Regions from separate parts of the Variovorax sp. 10N420 genome, predicted to be linked through region 1. Evidence: riboswitches for the same ligand, from Rfam matches in the RefSeq annotation. Region 1 holds a riboswitch; the other holds the start of a gene.

Region 1 (3,402 bases):
ACAGTAAGCACCAACGCCCGCCGTTCATGCCATCCCAAAAGGATTCGGACATGCGCGTGGTTGTGCTCGGCGCTGGTTTGCTCGGCGTTACGACGGCCTATTACCTTCAGCAGCTCGGTCACGAGGTGATCGTCGTCGACCGCCACGCGACCCCCGCCGCCAAAGCCCGGGGCAGGGCCGAGCCCGGCGAGCCCGCCATCGCCTTGCACGGCGGCGGTGCGGCTTCGGCCGGTGCCCGGCGAAGCAAAGGCAATGGGCCCCGGCTCTGGGGGAAAGTGCGTCGCCGCCTCTCCGAACTGCTCGACCGCGCCATCGGTGCGCCGCCTCAACGCGATCCGCTCGATCAACTGGTGCGCCTGGCAGCCTACAGCCGCAACACCGCACGGGCGCTTCATGACGAGGCTGGCATGCCTCAGCGGCCGCGCTCGAACGGGCTGATGAAGTTCTTTACCGACGCCGAAGCTTTTCGAGCGCGCGTGGCGCGGGCACCCCATTGGTCCGAACTCGGCTGCGAGGAGCGCCTGCTCTCGCCCGAGGAAGCGATGGCCTTCGAGCCCGCACTGCATGCCGTTGGCGCCGCGCTCGCCGGAGCAACGTTCTCGCCCGAAGACCCGGCACGCGATCCAGCCCAGTTCGCAGCCAGCATCGTCTTCCTGTGCCGCGCGGCCGGCGTGCGATTCATGATGAAGCACACGGTCGTTTCGCTGAAAATCCGCGATGGCCGGATCAGTCACGTGGACCTGCTCGATGCGCAAGGACAACCGGTAGCCCTGCGCGCGCAATCCTATGTGCTCGCCTTGGGCGCATCGAGCGTCCCGCATGCTGAAGAGCTCGGTATCGCCATGCCGCTGAACTTCGTGCGTGAGTACATCGCGACGGTGCCGGTCAAGGACGCGGCGCGTGCACCGCACATCGCACTGCACGATCGCCAGGGCAAGCTGCGCATCAGACGGCTCGAAAGCGCAAACGGTGTGTATCTCCGGGTCTCCTCCACGGTGCGTGTACGCGATGACGAAGAGAGCGAGCCCGATTCGGACCGCTTCCGAGCAATGCTGGGCCGCATCGACATTCTGTTTCCCGGAATGGCGAAAACCGATGAGGCATCGCTCGACACGGCGATGCACGCGGTAAGCAGAAACCGCCTGCCGATGATCGGCAAGACGCGAGTACCCAATCTTTTCCTCAATACGGCCCCCGGTACACCCACCTGGGCCCACGCCTGCGGCGCGAGCAAATCGGTCGCCCGTATCGTCAGCGGCTTGCGACCCGAACTCGACTTCGCCTTCAGGGGCCTGTAGCCAGCGCGCCGCAGCGCCCCTACAATCGCCCCACTGCAGGAGAGCAGGCCGCCTGGCGGCCTCACCGAAGGCGCAAACTCCCATAAACGCTCAGGTCGGCTCGCAACAACGAGCCTGTACTGCACCAACTGTCAGAGCCGTCTGGAGAGCCATCACGCAAAGTGATGCACCGAAGGAGCAAACCCGTTGCGGGCGCAACGGGTGAATCTCTCAGGTACCGAGGACAGGGGGAGCGGCAACTTGGACGCACGGTCCGGTTGCTTTCGTTTTCACAGCATCCGTTTTCGTTCGATCCAAGCGCTGCAACCTTAGAGGTTTACTCAAATGCGCGTGATCGTTCTTGGCGCCGGCCTGCTCGGCGTGACTTCGGCTTATTTCCTCCAGCAACTCGGCCACGAAGTGACCGTCATTGACCGGCAGGCCACACCAGCCGCCGAAACCAGCTTTGCCAACGGCGGCCAGATCTCGGTGAGCCATGCCGAGCCCTGGGCCAATCCGGGTGCACCGCTGAAGGTGCTGCAATGGCTCGGCAAGGAAGACGCCCCCCTGCTGTTCCGTCTGCGCCCAGACATGCGGCAATGGCTTTGGGGATTGCAGTTCCTGCGCGAATGCACGCCGGCACGCACCCGCCACAACATAGAGCAGATCGTTCGCCTGGGCACTTACAGCCGCGAAACGCTGCAACAACTGCGGCGGGATACAGGCATTGCCTATGACCAGCGCATGCAGGGCATCCTTCACTTCTATACGACGCAAAAGGAATTCGACGCCGCACTGGCGCCTGCCGAACAGATGCGCGCGCTGGGCTGCGACCGGCAGGTCATCTCGGCCGACGAGGCGGTGAAGCTCGAGCCCGCGCTGGCCCACATTCGCCCGCAATTGGCTGGCGCCACCTACACGGCCGAAGACGAATCCGGCGACGCGAACCGATTCGCACGCGAACTCGCCGCTCTCGCCCAGGCAGCGGGCGTTCGCTTCCTTATGAGCCATACCGTGACCGCCCTGCGCGAAGCCGGTGGCTCGATCGAGCACGCCGAAGTCACGGACGACGAGGGCAGATTCCAACGCATTCGCGGCGACGCGTTCGTGTTGGCGATGGGCTCCTTGAGCCCGCTCCTTGCCGCTCCGCTGGGCCTTCGTCTGCCGATCTATCCGGCAAAGGGCTACTCGGTCACGATGCCGGTGGTCGACGCAGCCAAGGCGTACCAGGTGTCGTTGACCGATGACGAATTCAAGCTCGTCTTCTCGCGCTACACCTCGGACACCGGCGATCGGATGCGGATCGCAGGCACCGCCGAACTCAATGGCTACGACCGCGACCTGAACCGCGTTCGCTGCGAAGCCATCGTTCGCCGCGTCCAGCAGCTGTTCCCGGGCGCCGGGGACCCTACGCAGGCGCAGTTCTGGACGGGCCTTCGCCCCGCCACGCCGAGCAATGTGCCCCTGGTCGGCGCGACGAAACTGCCGAATCTGTTCCTGAACACCGGCCACGGCACACTCGGCTGGACGCACGCTTGCGGTTCGGGCAAGTCGATCGCGCGGATCGTCAGCGGTCTCACACCGGAAGTGGATTTCAGCTTCACCGGCGCGATCGGACGCGGCGCGAAACGTCAGTCGTCGCTGGTGAAGACCGTCAACACGCCCGTGTAGCCATAGAGGTGATGGCGGGCGATCTCGCCTGCGGCGAAGAAGCCGACCAGCGGGACATCGCCCAGCGCGTGTCGCACGATCTGCAATTCGGCGCCGGGAGCGCCGAAATGCGGGCCACCTCGACCGGAGCAACTCACGTACACCGCACCGGCGATGCGGCGCGCGGGGTGCGGCGCGGCCTCGGCTTCGCCGGCGGCTACAGCGCGCGCCGTGGCCAAGGTCTGCTCCTCCGGCTCCAGTTCTTCGCGGATTTCGGCGCACACGCGCATCAGATCGGCTCGCGCCGCCTGCGCGTTGCGTCGGCAGAAGCTCACTCGCATGCCGGGCTCCGCCACGTCGGCAATCGCCACGCCGCGACGCGTCGGGTCCAGTCCGATGATGTGCCGCACACGAACGTCAGCGCCCAAGTCGCGCGTACGCCTTACGCCATCGCTGCCGGCCTCGGCCAAGCCCA
Region 2 (3,402 bases), on a different contig from region 1:
CTCGCCGGAGACCGGCATGAAAACGTCCGCGGCAGCCTTGACCGACTCGACCACGCCCGCCACTTCGCCTTGCGCGAAGGACTTGCCGACCTCGGGCAGGTCGACGAAAACGACGTCGCCCAGCGCGTCCTGCGCGTGAACCGTGATGCCAACCGTGACAAGCGCCGCGTCGGCTTCCTGGCGAACCCACTCGTGATCCTTGGTGTACCTGGTGGTCATGAACTGAAGCTCCTTGAGATGAGAAAGTGGGCTGGAAAAAGCAAAGAAAAAAGGCAAAAAAGAGCGCCGCGTGCGGATCGGCCTCAGCCGCGGAAATAGCGCGCGGGAATGAAAGGCATCGTGCTCACTTCCATCAGGACCGGCTTGCCACGGACGATCGCCTGCATGCGCGTGCCGGGCTCTGAATAGGCCAGAGCGACGTACGCCATGGCGATCGGCCGGTCGACGGTGGGGCCGAGCAATCCGCTGGTCACCTGTCCGATCGCAACGCCTTCGAAGGATTCGAGCAGTGTGCCGTCGCGCACTGGCACTCGATCGATCGCGACCAGGCCGACGCGCTTGCGCTTGAGGGTGTGATGGTCGAGGTGGCCCGCCGTCCCGTCCGCAGCCGTGAGCTGTGCCAGCACCTTGGCCGCACCCGGAAATCCGCCTTCGCGGGCTCCGCCGGTGCGCCGGACCTTCTGCATGGCCCACACCAGCGAGGCTTCGACCGGCGTGGTCGTCTCGTCGATGTCGTTGCCATAGAGGCAGAGTCCGGCTTCCAGCCGCAGGGAGTTGCGCGCTCCCAGGCCGATGGGCTTGACCTCGGGTTGGGCGAGCAGCAGCCGGGCCAGGCGCTCGGCGTTCGCAGCGGCAACGGAGATTTCGAAACCGTCCTCGCCGGTATAGCCGCTGCGAGTGACGAAAGTCGGGATGCCGCCGATTTGCGCTGCGCCGCCGGTCATGAAGACAAACCGTTCGATACCCGGTGAAAGCCACGCCAGTGTTGCGGCAGCCTGCGGTCCTTGAAGGGCGAGCAGCGCGTGGTCCGGCATCGGCGAAACCTGGCAGCGGTGTCCGATTTTGACGGTGATATGCGCGATGTCCGCCTGCTTGCAGGCGCCGTTGACGATCACGAACAGCGAGTTGTGGCCCTCGTTGAAGAACATCAGGTCGTCGAGGATGCCGCCGTCTTCATTCAGCAGCAGCCCGTAGCGCTGCTTTCCAGGTGCGAGACCGATGACGTCGACTGGCATCAGGGTCTCGAACGCGGCCGCGGCCTCGGGGCCTGAAAGCCGCAACTGGCCCATGTGGGAAATGTCGAACAAACCCGCGGCATCGCGCGTGTGCTTGTGTTCGGCCATGAGGCCGGCCGGATACTGCACGGGCATCGAGTAGCCCGCGAAGGGCACCATGCGTGCGCCGAGTTCGACGTGCAGGTCATGAAGCGGAGTCTTCAGAAGGTCGGTCGATGCGGAGGCCAAGGCTCTCTCCAAAAGGGGCAGTCCAGATCCATGACCGAAGCCATGGGCCACCCCTGCTGTCCGCTTTACCTGAGAGATTCACCCCACGATCGGGGCTTGCTCCTTCGGTGGGCGAGGCCGTCGTGCGACGGGTCGCCTCTCTCCAGCAAGGAAACGCCCTGATGCGGGGCGCTTCGCCAGTCCTTTTGCCTGAGCGTTCGGGCCCGTGTTTTGGTGGGACCTGCGCCTTCGGCGGCCCCGGCGCAGCGGGGCTCTCTCCTGACTGCGCCAGTGTAAGGGATCGAAAGCTCGTTCAACGGCGATTTCAGTGCGATCGCCCAGCCGGGCAAGGCTTGTTCCGCCGCGCCTTCAGCCTCTGCGGCGCATCAAGTATTCGATCGATTCGAACAATGCCTCGCTGAGCAATGCCAGCACTGCGGCCGGCACTGCGCCAGCCAGCAGCAGTTCGCGATCGTTGAGCGCCAGCCCCGTCACGATGCGCTCGCCGAAACCTCCGGCGCCAATGAAGGCCGCGATCGTGGCGGTGCCGATGGCGATGGTCGTCGCCGTCCGCACGCCCGCAAGGATCGTGGGCAGTGCGAGCGGCAATTGCACCACTTGCAGCGTCTGCCCGGCGGTCATTCCCAAGGCGGTGCCGGCCTCGCGCAGCCCTGCCGAAACCTCGGCCAAGCCCGTGACTGTGTTTCGCATGATCGGCAACAGCGAATAAAGCGTGAGCGCGATCAGCGCCGGAACGAGGCCGATCGCGCCCACTGCGGAGATCAATATCGCCAGCAGCGCAAGCGAAGGAATCGTCTGCAGCAGCCCCGTGAGCCCGAGCACGAGCGCACGCGTTCGAAGGTGTGGAAACACGAGGATGCCCAATGGCACCGCGATCAGGATGCCCAGCCCCACCGAAACCGCGACCAGCAGCAGGTGCTGGCGCGTGAGCCGGCCGAGGTCCGGGCCGAAGAGCTTGGCGAGGAAACCGCGCGCCGCGGCATCCTTCGGGCGCGCGGCGCCGGCTGCCTGGGTCGTGTTGGCGTTGGCCGGCTGGGCGACGATCTTGCTTTGCGCGAGGAAGTCGCGCGCAATGACATCGAAGCCCACGCCCTGCAATTCGGCACGCGCATTCATCTCGATCATCGCGTGCTCGTCCACCCGGCCTTCCAGCTTCTGCATCGCCGCCCACGCCTGCGGCCAGCGCGTTGGCACGTCGAGGCGGTAGAGCACCACGGCGTCGTAGCGCGGAAAGTAATGGCGGTCGTCTTCGAGCACGCGCAGGCCGAGATGATCGATCTTGGCGTCGGTCGTGTAGATGTCGGTCACGTCGATCTGCTTCGCGGCGATCGCGTCGTAGGCCAGTCCGTGGTCGAGCCCGGTCGGCGTCTGCGTGAAGCCATAGCGAGCGGCCAGCCCTTGCCAGCCGTCGGCGCGTCCGAGGAATTCGTTCGACAGGCCGAGTTTCAGCTCAGGGTGGGCAGCGAGGTCGCCGAGCGTTCGCACGCCCAGCCGCTCGGCATCGGCCGCGCGCATGGCGAGCGCATAGCCGTCGTTGAAGCCGAATGGAATCGCAATGCCAAGTCCCAATGGACGAAGCGCCGCGTTCATGTCCTCCAGCGTCATGGGCTGGGCGCTCTTGAGGATTTCGAGGGCAATGGTGCCGGTGTATTCGGCATAGAGATCGATGCCGCCGGAGGTCAACGCTTCGTAGACGATGGCCGTATTGCCGAGTCCTTGCCGCACGACGGGCGCGGGTGTGGTGTGCGCTGCCGCCGTCTGCGCGAGCACCTGCGCGAGGATGTACGACTCGGTGAATCGCTTCGATCCGATGCGGAGTTCGCCGGCCCCTCCTTGCGCTTGCGACGGAAAGGCCGCGCCGAGGAGACCCAGGCAAGCCAAGGCGGTGAGCCAGATTCGGCGCAGAGAACGCATCGAGGCAGTGTATCGGCGACGCGGC

Evidence for each region. Region 1 has a riboswitch for glycine ahead of AC1DEK_RS10325 (D-amino acid dehydrogenase). Riboswitches for the same ligand answer to the same signal wherever they lie in the genome.
Region 2: linked by a shared signal. The riboswitch ahead of gcvT (glycine cleavage system aminomethyltransferase GcvT) and the one ahead of AC1DEK_RS10325 (D-amino acid dehydrogenase) in region 1 are both predicted to bind glycine.

What each region holds. Positions count from the first base shown of each region.
Region 1 covers NZ_JBFTIJ010000003.1:473,537-476,938, forward strand. Annotated here, with positions in the region: gene AC1DEK_RS10320 (FAD-dependent oxidoreductase) at 51-1,298, shown strand; glycine riboswitch at 1,325-1,425, shown strand; glycine riboswitch at 1,430-1,535, shown strand; gene AC1DEK_RS10325 (D-amino acid dehydrogenase) at 1,623-2,948, shown strand; gene AC1DEK_RS10330 (FIST signal transduction protein) at 2,909-3,402, opposite strand, start outside.
Region 2 covers NZ_JBFTIJ010000007.1:158,067-161,468, reverse strand. Annotated here, with positions in the region: gene gcvH (glycine cleavage system protein GcvH) at 1-219, opposite strand, end outside; gene gcvT (glycine cleavage system aminomethyltransferase GcvT) at 303-1,463, opposite strand; glycine riboswitch at 1,510-1,619, opposite strand; glycine riboswitch at 1,635-1,734, opposite strand; gene AC1DEK_RS19495 (glycine betaine ABC transporter substrate-binding protein) at 1,812-3,377, opposite strand.